2 regions of the Allobosea sp. RIT-PG3_2 genome follow, and region 1 is predicted to be linked to the other one. Evidence: riboswitches for the same ligand, from Rfam matches in the RefSeq annotation. Region 1 holds a riboswitch; the other holds the start of a gene.

Region 1 (7,127 bases):
CGCTTCGACCTGCACGTCGTGGATCATCTCGGCGACGCCTTCCATGACCTGCGCCCGGCCGACGACATGCGCCCCGGCTTCCATCAGCTCGGCGACGCTGCGGCCATCGCGCGCGCCTTCGACGACGAAATCCGAGATCAGCGCGATCGCTTCGGGATGGTTCAGCTTGACGCCGCGCTCGAGCCTGCGGCGCGCCACCATGGCGGCCATCGAGATCAAGAGCTTGTCCTTCTCGCGCGGTGTCAGGTTCATGCCGTCATCCTAGAGTTTCCGGGCCTTGCTAGAGTTGCCAGACCTTGGGCAGCGAACGGCCGCCCATCAGCAGGGTCAGCAGCGGCTCCAGCCGCCGCCGCAGAGCGAGCCCGGTCTCCTCGACCAGCCGCGCCAGGAACTTGCCGTTCCACGCGCTGGCGCCGCCGGCTGGTCCAATGATGGATCGGGCCAACTCAAGAAAGCGCTCGGGCGCGGCCCCAGTGAACAGCACCGTCGCCATGGCGCGCCGGCCGGCCATAACCGCCTGCGGCGCCATGCGCGCGGCGATATCACCCTCGAAACGCAGATCGTCGGCGAAGATCAGCCGACCGTTGCGACGCACCCGCCAGCGATCATGCAGAAGCCCGCTGCGCAGCGTCTCGCCCATCGCCATCCGGCCGAAGAGCACGGCCTCGACAGCAACCAGTTCGGCATCGCCCTCGAGATCGGCGTCGAGCCGGCGGGAGAGGCGGCCGCCATCGAACAGGATCGTCTCCTGCGGCAGCCAGGCGAGCCGCGCGCCGGCCGAGACGCGCAGATGATTGTTGAGCGTCGCATCCGGCCCCGTCGAGCGATAGACACGCTCGCAGGCCTGCGTGGTCACGCAAGCCGCGGTATTCGCGCCGAGATTCACATCGGTGGCCAGGCGGTCGCCGCCCGTCAGGCCGCCTGCGGTGTTGATGAGGATCGCCTGCGGATCGTCGACGCCCAGCGTCTTGGGCAAGCGTATCTTGGCGCAGCCATCCTGGAAGAGACGTTCGAGACGCGTCGTCCCATCCAGCGACCGAAAACTCACGCCGGCATGGCCGACAGCACGCTGCATCCGTGGCGGTCCGGCGCCCTGCATCGCCGCACTATCGGCAGCCAACAGCATCTTCAACGCCGCTTCCGCTTCGGGACGAAGGCCTCAGCTTCGACTCCTGCCGCACCGATGCCCAGCGTCAGGCGGATCGCAAGCCGCACAGCTCTTCCCCCATCGCGATCCCGCCAAGCCACACGCACGCCGCATTCCCCTCTGCTGCCGAAAAAAGACGCAAGTGATATGCCAGCCGGGAGAGCTCAATGTCATTGCGATCAGAGTGGCTCGTCCGCGGCAAAGGATTGATCGGCCCGCGCCGGCTGGCGGGCGCGTTTGCACTGCGCTTCAGTGCCATCACCTGCATTCAAAAGCGGCAGGAGGCACCGACCATTCGGTCCTCAGCTGGCCGAGGCCATCGATGACGCCATCCAAGAAACTGATTTGCACAATAAAGCGGCATCAATCGCCCGCTTTGCGAGCCAAACCCTCAGGGGTGCTCAACCGATCATCACCGCCAAGGCGCGCCGGCCTCGTTCAGTCCGAACGCCTCTGTCGGCACGGCGCTTCCCGGTCTATGCCCGTAGCGGACGAGGCGATTCCCAACCGATCGCGTATCGTCGCAATATCCCGAGCGCCTTCCGCAGCGCCGGAGACGAGGAGATCACCATGGAGATCATGCGCGCCGGCTCCCGGCCGTCCGGGAAGGGACCGGCCGACTGGTTCACCGGATCGGTCCGGATCGACCCCCTCTTCAATCCGCATGCGCCGGAGCGCGTGCAGGGCGCCAGCGTCACCTTCGAGCCGGGCGCGCGGACGGCCTGGCACACCCACCCGCTCGGCCAGACGCTGGTCGTCGTCAGCGGTGCCGGCCGGGTGCAGCGCTGGGGTGGGCCGATCGAGGAGATTCGACCGGGCGACGTGGTCTGGTTCCCGCCCGGCGAAAAGCACTGGCATGGCGCGGCGCCGGCAACGGGCATGACCCATATCGCCATTCAGGAAGCCGAGAACGGCAAGGTCGTGGAATGGTTGGAGCAGGTCTCGGACGCCCAGTACGGCGGCTGATCGCCGCTCATTCGACCCAGCCTGACCACGCCCTACCGCGAACGGGACGATGACGCCTCAGCCTTCCACCCTTTTGCGCGAGCCGCGCCATGCCCTCGTCCAGGCTCCGACGCCGCTCCAGAGGCTGCGCCGTTTCGAGGAGAAGCTCGGCCGGCCCGGCGTCTACATCAAGCGCGACGACCTGATGGAGATCGCGCTCGGCGGCAACAAGCTGCGGAGCCTCGAATACTGGCTGGGCGCTGCGCTGCGCGAGAAGGCCGATATCCTTCTGGTCGGAGGCGGCGCGACCTCCAATCTCTGCCGCCTCACGGCCGCGGCTGCCTCGCTCGTCGGTCTCGACTGCATCGTCCTGCACAATGCGCCGGATACGCCGGAGAATCGCGAGCGCTCCTTCCTGAACCGACTGTTCGGCGCCGAGCTGCGCTTTATCGGGGCCGTCGATGAAGGCGAGCGCAACGCCGCGCTCGCCGAAGCGGCGGCGGAACTCGCGCGTCAGGGGCGGAAGCCCTACATCGTCGGCGACCCCGTGCTCGGCGCGATGGGTTATGTCCGGGCCGCCTTCGAGCTGCACGAACAGTCGCAGCGGGAAGAGGCGCCGATCAGGCACGTCTTTCTCGCCGGCTCGATGGGGCCGACAGAGGCCGGCTTCATCTTCGGCAATGCCCTGCTCGGGCATCCCTTCCAGCTCCATCTCGTCAGCGTCGAATACGAGCGAGCGGAGCTGGAGGAGCATGTCCGGCGCATCTATGAGGGCCTGCGCGACCGGACCGGGCTCGATGTCGCGCCGCTCGATGCGGCGCTGCCGCAATATCACATGGAGCAGCTCGGCGGCGGCTGGGGCGTGCCGACCCCGGCCTCGGAGGCCGCCATCCTGGCCTTCGCCCGCACCGAGGGCATCCTCATCGAGCATGTCTATACGGCGAAGACCTGTGCCGGCTTCCTCGACGCGCTCACCGAGGGCCGGATCGCTGGCGGCGAGCCGGCCTGCGTGATCCATACCGGCGGCACTGCCGCATTGTTCTCACAGTTCGGATTGTTCAGGACGGTGACGTAGCGTCTGCCCGCTTGACGCGCCTCGGCGCCGCCCTATGGTGCCGGTCGATCGAGGTTCTCCGGGTTGCACCCCGGAGCTAAGAGGGAATTCGGTGAGGCGCCTTTCGCCGAAGCCGAGGCTGCCCCCGCAACTGTAAGCGGTGAGCCTTCCGTCCATCGTCCACTGGTGCCCCGCGCACTGGGAAGGCCGGGCGGATCAGGCGTCGACCCGCGAGCCAGGAGACCTGCCGCGATCGCGAGACGTCTTTCGGGCGGGGTGTTCCGGAGGGATGCGCGTCGGCGGCGTCCCCAGACCCGCATCCGGCCGTATCCGCCCAGACTCCCCGCGCTCATTTCGGGGAGCGATGAAATCCATGTCCACGATATCCGCTGATGCCGCCGCGCAGGCCGCACGTCACTTGACGCGCCCGCGTCGCGCGACCTATGAGAAATGCAACATTGTTACACTTGATGTCCGTTGCGCCGGGGCCTCGCTGCTCCGCTGCCGTGACGCCCTCTCCAAGCCGGTCCCGTTCATGCGTCGTGCCTTCCAGTTCGTTCCCGCCTTGCTCGCCGCGGCCGCCGGCAGCGTCCTCTTCGCCGCCGCCGCCTCGGCAGCTCCGACGCAGTATCCACTGACGCTGGAGAACTGCCGGGAGACGATCACCTTCGCCGCCCCGCCCAAGCGCGTCGTCGCGCTCGGACAGACCCAGACGGAAATCCTTTATGCGCTCGGCCTCGGCGACCGTGTCGTCGGCACCGCCGTCTGGTTCTCGCCGGTCGCCAAGTCCTATGAGGCCGTCAACGCCAAGGTGAAGCGCCTCGCCGACAACGACCCGAGCTTCGAGGCCGTCGTCGGCCAGGAGCCAGACCTCGTCACCGCGATGTTCGAATGGCATCTCGGGCCGAACGGCATCGTCGGCAAGCGCGACCAGTTCCACAAGGTCAAGGTGCCGACCTATGTCTCGCCGACCGATTGCGTCGGCAAGGACAATTCCGGCCCCGGCGACGGCGTGCGCACGCAGATGTTCTCGATGGAGCTGGTCTATCGCAACATCCGCGAGTTCGGGCAGATCTTCGACGTTTCCGACCGCGCCGAGAAGCTCGTCGCCGAGCTCAAGGCGCGCGAGGACAAGGCCGTCGAGCAGGTCGCAAAGCTGAAGGCGCAGGACGTGCCCGTGGTCGTCTGGTTCTCCAGCAAGGACATCAAGGGCGACGGCTTCATGGCCGGCAAGAACGGCGTGCCGGCCTATATCCTGTCGCAGCTCGGGGCGCGCAACATCATCACCACCAACGAGGAATGGCCGCTGGTGGGCTGGGAGAGCATCGCCGCCGCCAACCCGGCCGTGATCGTCACGGTCAGGATGGACCGCCGCCGCTTCCCGGCCGACGATATCGAGAAGAAGCTCGAATTCCTGAAGACGGATGCCGTCGCCAGCAAGCTCGACGCGGTGAAGAACAACCGCGTCGTCATCATCGACGTCGGGGCCACTCGCGCCGGGCTCGATACGGTCGATGGCATCGAGACGCTCGCCAAGGCGATCGCGAGCTTCGGCATCGCCCCTTGAGCCACGCCGCCCACGGTCCGAACTGGCCGGCGCGGATCGGTCTCGCGCTGCTGTCGCTGCTGGCACTCACCTTGTCGGTGGCGCTGGCGGTGACGATCGGCGAGATGGCGATCCCGTTTCAGGTCGCCGTCAAGGCGCTCGGCAACGGGCTGTTCGACCTCGACCTGCCGGTCAGCGCGATCCAGCAGGGCGTGATCTTCGACTATCGCCTGAGCCGGGCATTGATGGCCGGATTGTGCGGCGGGGCGCTCGCGCTTTCCGGCGCGATCCTGCAGGCGCTGCTGCGCAATCCGCTGGCCGAGCCCTATATCCTCGGCATCTCCGCCGGCGCCTCGACCGGTGCCGTCGCGGTGCTGATCCTCGGCATCGGCATCGGCGGCGTGGCGATCAGCCTGTCGACAGGCGCCTTCATCGGCGCCTGCGCGGCGCTGGCAGCCGTCGCTTTGCTCGCGACGGGGGCGGGCGGCGCCAGCGACCGCGTCATCCTGGCCGGCGTCGCGACCTCGCAGCTCTTCAACGCCGCGACGGCAACCATCGTCACGACACTCGCCAGCGCCGAGCAGGCGCGTGGCGTCATGTTCTGGCTGCTCGGCAATTTCGGCGGCGTGCGCTGGCCGGATCTATGGATCGCGACGCCGGTCGCCCTGCTCGGCTTCGGCGTCTGCATGCTGCACGCCAAGGCGCTCGACGCCTTCGCCTTCGGCGTCGACGCCGCCGCCTCGCTCGGCATCGCGGTTCTGCGCGTGCGGATCGTGCTGTTCGCGACGACGGCGGTGATGACCGCCGCCATGGTCAGCATCGTCGGCACGGTCGGTTTCGTCGGCCTCGTCATCCCGCACGCCGCGCGTTTCCTCGTCGGCTCTGGCCATGCCCGCCTGCTGCCGGCCTGCCTCGTGATCGGCGCGGTCTTCATGATCCTCGCCGACATCCTCTCGCGCGTGTTGGTACCGCAGCAGATCCTGCCGATCGGCGTCGTCACCGCCCTGTTCGGGGCGCCGGCCTTCGCGCTGATCCTCTATCGCGCCAGGAGACCTGCGTGAGGAAGCCGGCATGACGCTCGCGACGCAGGACGTGCGCTGGAGCGCGGCCGGAAGGATGATCGTCGACGGTGTGACGCTCGCGGCGGCGCCGGGGCGCATCCTCGGCCTGATCGGCCCCAACGGCTCCGGCAAGTCGAGCCTGCTCAGGCTGCTCTGCCGATTGCGCAAGGTGGCGAGCGGCGTGGTGACGCTCGACGAGCGCGACATCGCGAGGGTGCCGCGACGCGAACTGGCACAGCGGCTCGCCTTCGTCGAACAGCAGGCGACGACCGAGATCCAGCTCTCCGTCTGCGAGGTCGTCCGCCTTGGCCGCACGCCGCATCGCGCCGCGCTCGCCTCGTGGAGCGCAGCCGACGAGGCCGCCGTCAGCGAAGCGCTGGTGCGGGTGGGCCTCGAAGACCGGCATGACCAGCCCTGGCACACGCTCTCGGGCGGGGAGCGCCAGCGCGTCCATATCGCGCGGGCGCTGGCGCAGGAGCCGAGCGAGCTGATCCTCGACGAGCCGACCAACCATCTCGACATCCAGCATCAGCTCTCGATCCTGACGCTGATCCGGCGGCTCGGCATCACCTGCATCGTCGCGCTGCACGACCTCAACCTCGCCGCTCTGTTCTGCGACGAGATCGCGCTCTTGCATCATGGCCGGTTGCTGGCGGCGGGCACGCCAGAAGCCGTGCTGACGGAAGAGACCATCCGGACCGTGTTCGGCGTGGCCGTGGCGATCAAGCCCGGCCATGCCGGGCGCCGGCACATCGAATATCTGGTCGATCTCGATCGGGACGAGCCGGGAGCGTGACTGGGGGGTGCTGGAGCGTGCTGATCGAGCGCGGAGCCACGCCGTCATTCCCGGACGGAGCGAAGCACAGATCCGGGATGACATGTATTTCTAGCAATAAGCGCCAGGTTCAGCGGCCGGAATTCAGCGCCTCTTCGGCGTAGCGGGCGACCAGGCGCTTCTGGATATCCGTCTCGGGGCCCGAGCCGGCGGCAGTGATCGCGCTGATCGCCGCATCCCCGCTCAAGCCAAGCGCGACAAGGATGCAGGTCGCGACCATGCCCGTCCGCCCGATGCCGGCGGCGCAGTGGACGAACAGCGCCCTCCCCGCCTTCAGGTCGCGTGCAGACTCTTGCGCGAGGGTCTTCAAGCCGCCGCCATCATCGGGAACGCCGAAATCGCCGATCGGGAAGCTTGTGACGGGGATGCCGAGATCGCCCTGCCGTGCGGCATAGTCCGGCGACTTCAGCCGGATTTCGTCCGATGGCGTCAGGCAGATCACGCGGGCGATCCCTTGCCGGGTCAGATCGGCCAGATCGTCCGCCAGCGGCCGCAAACGGCCGGGCATCGGCCCAAGCCAAAGCTTGCCGGCGATTTCA
Region 2 (7,127 bases), on a different contig from region 1:
GTCCGGATGGCGCCGCAGGCGCAGCCCGATGTCGTGCGCCCTGGTCACGGCGCGGTCGTGCTCGGCACCGGTCACCGCGATCTTGAACTTGCGCGGCAGGTAGCTGAACTCGGGATGGGCCGAGGACCATTGCCGGATCAATTCTGCGGTCGGGCGCGGATCCTCGATCTCGTCCTGCGCGACACCGGCGAAATGATCGGCCGTGACGTTGCGGATGCAATTCCCCGAGGTCTGGATGCAATGCATCTCGACATCGGCGAGCAGCCCGAGGATTTCCGGGATGTCGCGCAGCTTCGGCCAGTTGAACTGCAGGTTCTGGCGGGTGGTGAAATGGCCGTAGCCCCGGTCGAACCGTTCGCCGATCAGCGCGAGCTGGCGCAGTTGCCGGGAGTTCAGCGTGCCGTAGGGGACGGCGATCCGTAGCATATAGGCGTGAAGCTGGAGATAGAGGCCATTCTTCAGCCGGAGCGGCTTGAACTCGTCCTCGGTCAGCGAGCCGTCGAGCCGGCGCGAGACCTGATCGGTGAACTGTGCCACCCGCTCCCGCACGAAACGCTCGTCGAACTCGTCATAACGATACATGGATCAGCCCTTCGGCCCGGAGGCGATGCCTTCACCGGCCTGCTTGCCGAGATCGGGTCGGTTGCTGGGGCCGAGCGTCTTGAAGCGCTCGCGAAAATGGCGTGGAATCGGGCGGCCGGTTTCGACCGCCACATCGACGAGATAGGCGTCGACGACCCTGTTTCCGCGAAGCTCGGCGGCGGCGAAGGCTTCGAGCCGGTCGGCTGCCGCGTCATCGGTGGCGACGAGCGCCAGCGCCGGATCGCGCGTCCAGGCCAGGGCGTCGGCGCCCTCATTGCTCGCGAACACCACGTCGCCGTCGAGCAGGTCGTTGGCGAGCAGGATCGCGGGCAGCGGCACGCGTTTCGTCGCGGCGGCCATTAGGCGGCCTCCGGCAGAGTCAGCGTCAACCCGCCGAGCGCCATGACCTGCCAGCCTTCGACGGCTTCCAGTTCAGGATTCCGGCCCTGTTGATCGACGACGTTCAGAACTGCCACGATAACGCCCATCCCCGTTCGGTCTTCCGAACAGGATTTTACGCTACAGGCGGGGTACGGCTCAATTCACATCAGGTAGTCGGTTTTTTCGTATTATCGACGCTGTAGAGTAGAATTATCCTGAAGAAGGAGTTTTGGGCCGATCGGTCGCAAAATTTTGCCATCTCGGCAGCGTGCGGCACGAAGGGAGGACGCCGCCGGTCGACCCGTTCTCAGGCGCTCTTCAGGATCGCCTCGACGATCTCCTGGACGTCCAGCGCCTCGCTCAACGTCGCGAGATGATGTGGCTCGCCACGCGTCAGCTTGGCGACACCTTCGAGCTGGCGGCGCAGGGCCAGGGGGCGCGCTTCGTTCTGCGAGAGAGCCTCCGGATCGCGCTCCCAGGAGCCGTCGGCCAGACGCCGCTCGGCCTGCGACCAGTCGCAGAGGCGCACCGCGCCCTTGTCGCCTTCGAGCGTCCAGACGTTGTGGTCGTCCTTCGCGGTGGTGCCGACGCTGCCGGTGAGGGTGGCAGGCAGGGCGCCTGCCGTCAGCGTCGCCTCGATGCGGCGCTCGCTCTTGCCGGGCTCGGGATAGACAGCCTTGCCAGCGAGGCCGGCGAAAGGCCCCGCGATACGACGTGTCAGGAACAGGAAATGCGAGACGACCTCGCGGGTGAAACCGCCCTGCACCGGCCCGTCGAGCCAGCCGGCCGCATCGGCCTGCCAGGAGCGCGGCCAGGTCGCGAAGGCGACCTCGATCGAGATGCGCCGGGGCGTGCCGACGACGCCCGAGGCGATCCATTCCTGCAGCCGTACGACGGCCGGGGAGGAGGCGAAGGGGAAGTTCACGGCGCCGCGCTCCTTCGCTTCGGAGACGAAGGCGCGTGCATCGGCGAGATCGACCGCCAGCGGCTTCTCGCAGAACACGGCCTTGCCGGCGGCAAGCGCCGCCCGGGCATGGGCGAGATGGGAGGTGGGCGGGGAGGCGATGTAGACGCAGTCGCTGGCGGCGATCAGGGCAGCGGCGTCGGGCTGGTGCGGGACCGCGGGCAGGGCGGTCGCGATCCGTTCCATGGCCGTGGAGGAGGGGTCCCAGATGCCGGAGACCTGCAGGGCCAAGGCCGGCTGGTCGAGCGCCGCGCGCAGCATGCGCTCGCCCATGATGCCGGCGCCGATCAGGCCGAAGGAGATGGAGGTCTGGGGCATGGGAGTTCTCGAGCAGGCGGTTGATGGAATTGCCGCGCCCTGCATGGCATGCCGCGATGGTCGGACGGAAGCCGCTTTAGCTGCCGGATCAAGTCGGTGTCGCGACAGTGCGCATCCGCGCCGTCAGCGAAAGCCCCATCACCGCCAGCGCGAACAGGACCCAGAGCGGGTCGGCGCGATTGAGCAGGAACGCTTCCAGCATGCCGACATAGGTCATGAAGATCACGATCATGACGAAGAGATCCGCCAGCCTGCGATTGGCCGGCGCACGCCAACTCGCGAGATAGTTCAGCAGCGGCTTGCCCATCAGCAGATAGATCATCACCGCCGCACCCGGGACGCCGAAGGCCAGCGCCGCGTCGAGATAGCTGTTGTGGCCGGAGCCGATGCCGCGCACATCCCAGCTTGCCTCGAAGTTCTCCTCGAGGCCGGTGACGATCGGCGTTTGCCAGAAGCTGGCGTAGCCGTAGCCGAGCCAGGGCCGCTCGGCGATGTGCCGGAGCGCGAATTTCCAGATCTCGTCGCGGCCAGTGAAGGTCGGATCGGAGATCAGCGCCGCGCTGAGCGCGTGGAACTGCGGCGAGATGACGGAGCCGACGGTCAGGGCGGCGATGGTCGCGACCAGGACGAGGTGCAGCAGGATCGTCAGGCCGGGCCGTCCGGTGATGCGGCTCAGGAATACGAGGCCGATCGTCAGCGGCAGGAAGCCCAGTGTCGTCTTGGAGCCGCTGTTGAGCACGAAGAGCACGCCGAGCGCCGCGATCAGGCCGCCGCGCCAGCGCAACCCGCTGCGCCAGGCGTAGATGCCGAACATCGCCATGATCGAGAAAACCGGTGCCGCGAAGTTCTTGTGGCTGAGGTGGCCGCGCCAGTCGCCGGCATGGACGCCTTCGGCGCCTTCCGAGCTGTGGACGGCGAGATGCGGCGCGAGCAGTAGCGCCCCGTAGACCAGTGCCAGCAGCACGAGGCAGGCATTGGCTGCGGCCGTCGCGAAGCTTCGTTCGTCGCGCGGCAGGACAAGCACGCCGGCAATGATGGTCATCACGATCGCCGCGAGCAGAAGTCCGCGCAAAGACGCGGTCGGATCGAGCGACTGGGCGGCTGAAAGCGCTGCGATGCCGAAGATGATCGCCCAGCTGCCGCTGCCGAGCCGAGCCAGAACCGCTCGCTGCGTCAAGCTCAGCATCGCGACCAAAAATGCGAGGCCAAGGACGAAATAGCCGATCTGGTTGACGATATTACCAGTGGATTCGCCTGGCGCAGTCGCCTCGGGCGGCCCGGCGAAGGGCTGGAGCGACATCATCAGCACGAACAGGCCGAAGCCGGCGAGGGCGTTGCCGAGCGCGCCCGTGCCGGCAATATGCGCGGTTGAGCCGGATCGTGCCGGCTGGTTGGTGATCGAGCCCTGGACGCTCTCGCTCATGGCCGCTTCGCGTTGGACTGGACGACCTTGCTCCGGGGAGCCGGGCTGGCTGTCGACATCGTAGGCTCTGACATATTAAGGGCCTCTAACTCCGGCGGCCTGACGGCAAAAGCATCTGACGACGCTGCCGTTTACGTCTCTTTTACGCCGACGCGTTGAGCTTCGCGCCATAAGCATAAGATCGAATCGGGAGCAACCATGTCCGTCCCCGCCGCCGCGAGCGAGCAGGCCCGCCTGGACGAGCTGGCGCAGTACGACATCCTCGATACGCCGGGCGAGGAATCCTTCGACCGGATCACGCGCCTCGTTCGCCGCACATTGAAGGTGCCGATGGCGACCGTGACTTTCCTCGATGGCCACCGGCAGTGGTTCAAGTCGCGCGAGGGCTTGTCCGACTGCGAAGGAGATCGGCGTAGCGCGCTCTGCGACGTCACGATCCGCCGCGGCGAGCCGTTGATCGTGCCCGATACCCGTGCGGATCCGCGTTTCACCGACAATCCACTCGTCACCGGCGCGCCGCATCTGCGCTTCTATGCCGGCATACCGCTGCGAGGCGAGGGCGGTCACAATATCGGCACGCTCTGCGCCATGGACACCGCGCCCCGCGCCTTCGATGGAGAGGACGTTGCGATCCTCGCCGATCTCGCCGCGATCGTGATGGACGAGCTCAGGTTGCGTCTGCTCGTGTCCACCGATGTCCTGACCGGGGCACTCTCGCGCCGCGCCTTCCGCAATGAAGCCGGCAAGGCGATCGCACTCGCGTTGCGCCATCGCCATGAGACGAGCTGTATCGCCTTCGACCTCGACCACTTCAAGACCGTCAACGACACGCAGGGCCATGCCGGCGGGGACACCGTGCTGACCGGCACCGTGGCCGCCTGCCGCGACCTGCTGCGCCAGAGCGACCTGATCGGGCGCCTCGGGGGCGAGGAATTCGCGATTCTGCTGCCGCATACGGGGCTGCAGGCCGCTCTCAGCGTCGCGCAGAAGCTGCGGGAAAGCATCGCCGCCCAGCGTTTCGAAGGCGTCGGCGGACCGTTCACCGTGACCGCGAGCTTCGGCATCGCGGCGCTTTCAACTGCCGCATCGGACCTCGAAGCCGTGCTTCAGCAGGCTGACGAGGCGCTCTATGCCGCCAAGACCGCGGGTCGCAATCGCTGCATTGCGGCCCATGCAGGCGCTGCGAGCAGCTCGCCCTTCGGTCGGCGCGTGCTCAAGGCCGGCAGCATCGTGTTCAACGGTGGCCGCTCGGTGATAGACTGTACCGTCAAACGCCTTTCCGACGAGGGCGCCAGCCTTGCCGTGATCGATTCGGCCGGGGTGCCCAGCCGTTTCAAGCTCGCCATCGAAGCCGATAACTTCTCGCGTTTCGCGCATGTGGTCCGCAAGGCTGGCCCTGAGATCGACGTTCAGTTCGCCTGAGGTGGTTCAGATGGAGCGCCGGTGGCGTTGCGTGTGCGTGCGCGGCACTTCAGGGGTTCGACGGCAGCTGCTGAGCCATTCATCCCCGCTTTCCACAACGGCTTGTATCCAGCGCATACGAGCAATTGACGGATGAATGGAAATGACCGCTAAATGTAGTGGTCACGGTCTCTCGAATCGCAAGATCGAGAGCTAAGAGGGAAGCCGGTGCGAAGCCGGCGCTGCCCCCGCAACTGTCAGCGGTGAGTTCTCGTCCAGCGTTAAGTCACTGAGGTCGCAAGGCCTTGGGAAGACGGACGAGAACGACGACCCGCGAGCCAGGAGACCTGCCGCGACCCTAGTTAACGTCCGCGGGCGGGGTGTCCCGGTGGTGCGCTGGCAGGTCGCGGCCTCTCTTTGTCGCGCGCCCTTTCCACGCGTCCGCCTTGGCCTTTGCCCCCAACATCTTGATCTTGGGGTTTGAAGCCGATGTCTCTTTCCGTTGAAGCCGAACGGCCTGCGCCGGCGCCGTACAGTGCCGAAACCGTATCGCAGCCGCGCGCCGTCGCGAGCGAGCCGGGCTTCCAGGTGATCCGCCGCAACGGCGCGGTCACGCCCTTCGATGCCTCCAAGATCGCAGTGGCCCTGACCAAGGCGTTCCTGGCTGTCGAGGGCTCGAGCGCCGCCGCCTCGCGCCGCATCCACGACATCGTCGCCGACCTCACCACGCAGATCGTCGCCGGCCTGACGCGCCGCGCCGATGCCGGCCGCACCTTCCATATCGAGGACGTGCAGGACCAGGTCGAACTCGCGCTGATGCGCTCCGAGCATCACAAGGTCGCCCGCGCCTATGTGCTTTATCGCGACGAGCGGACGCGGGAGCGGGCGAGGGCGCTGGCCGAGGCGAAGCCCGCCGCAGCCGCAGCCCCGTCGCTGCGGATGAAGCTCGCCGACGGCGTGCTGGTGCCGCTCGATGCCGGGCGATTGGCCAAGGTGGTGCGCGAAGCTTGCGCCGGGCTCGATGGCGTTTTGGCGGAACCGGTCCTCGCCGAGGCGCAGCGCAATCTCTACGACGGCATCTCGCTCGACGAGCTGGCGCTCGCCCCGATCCTGGCCGCGCGCACCCTGATCGAGTCCGAGCCGAACTATGCCAAGGTCTCGGCGCGGCTCCTGCTCGACAAGCTGCGGCGCGAGGCGCTGAGCTTCGTCCATGGCCATGCCGAACAGGCGACGCAGGCCGAAATGTCAGGGCGTTATGCCGACTACTTCCATGCCTATGTGAAGACCGGCATCGAGAACGAGCTGATCGATCCCGAACTCGGCCGTTTCGATCTCGCCCGCATCGCTACCGCTCTCAAGCCCGAGCGCGACCTGCATTTCGACTATCTCGGCTTCCAGACGCTTTACGACCGCTACTTCCTGCATGTCCGCGGGAACCGCTTCGAGCTGCCACAGGCCTTTTTCATGCGCGTCGCGATGGGCCTCGCCATCCGCGAGATCGATCGCGAGGCGCGGGCGATCGAGTTCTACGATCTGCTGTCGTCCTTCGATTTCATGGCCTCGACGCCGACGCTGTTCAATTCGGGCACGCTCCGCCCGCAGCTGTCCTCCTGCTTCCTGACCACCGTTGCCGACGATCTCGACGGCATCTTCAAGGCGGTGAAGGACAATGCGCTTCTGGCCAAGTATTCCGGCGGTCTCGGCAACGACTGGACGCCGGTGCGCGGATTGGGCGCCCATATCAAGGGCACCAATGGCGAGAGCCAGGGCATCGTGCCGTTCCTGAAGGTCGCCAACGACACGGCGATCGCGGTCAACCAGGGCGGCAAGCGAAAGGGCGCGGTCTGCGCCTATCTCGAGACCTGGCATGTCGACATCGAGGAGTTCCTCGATCTCCGCAAGAACACCGGCGATGACCGCCGCCGCACCCATGACATGAACACGGCGAACTGGATTCCCGACCTGTTCATGCAGCGCGTCGCGGCCGGCGGCCAGTGGACGCTGTTCTCGCCCGACGAGACGCCGGACCTGCACGACCTCTACGGCAAGCCGTTCAAG

What was found. Region 1 has a riboswitch for cobalamin ahead of AC2FAN_RS07300 (ABC transporter substrate-binding protein). Riboswitches for the same ligand answer to the same signal wherever they lie in the genome.
Region 2: another riboswitch for cobalamin. It lies ahead of AC2FAN_RS17420 (ribonucleoside-diphosphate reductase subunit alpha); the one in region 1 lies ahead of AC2FAN_RS07300 (ABC transporter substrate-binding protein).

Annotation. Positions count from the first base shown of each region.
Region 1 is NZ_JBXWCA010000002.1:322,627-329,753, forward strand. Features, by position in the region: gene AC2FAN_RS07280 (urease subunit gamma) at 1-252, opposite strand, end outside; gene AC2FAN_RS07285 (urease accessory protein UreD) at 281-1,126, opposite strand; gene AC2FAN_RS07290 ((R)-mandelonitrile lyase) at 1,718-2,113, shown strand; gene AC2FAN_RS07295 (1-aminocyclopropane-1-carboxylate deaminase/D-cysteine desulfhydrase) at 2,163-3,167, shown strand; cobalamin riboswitch at 3,202-3,412, shown strand; gene AC2FAN_RS07300 (ABC transporter substrate-binding protein) at 3,682-4,713, shown strand; gene AC2FAN_RS07305 (FecCD family ABC transporter permease) at 4,710-5,753, shown strand; gene AC2FAN_RS07310 (ABC transporter ATP-binding protein) at 5,764-6,549, shown strand; gene AC2FAN_RS07315 (protein-tyrosine phosphatase family protein) at 6,659-7,127, opposite strand, start outside.
Region 2 is NZ_JBXWCA010000005.1:352,642-359,768, forward strand. Features, by position in the region: gene AC2FAN_RS17395 (nitrite/sulfite reductase) at 1-582, opposite strand, end outside; gene AC2FAN_RS17400 (DUF2849 domain-containing protein) at 586-942, opposite strand; gene AC2FAN_RS17405 (Gfo/Idh/MocA family protein) at 1,271-2,245, opposite strand; gene AC2FAN_RS17410 (O-antigen ligase family protein) at 2,334-3,668, opposite strand; gene AC2FAN_RS17415 (sensor domain-containing diguanylate cyclase) at 3,867-5,090, shown strand; cobalamin riboswitch at 5,239-5,438, shown strand; gene AC2FAN_RS17420 (ribonucleoside-diphosphate reductase subunit alpha) at 5,559-7,127, shown strand, end outside.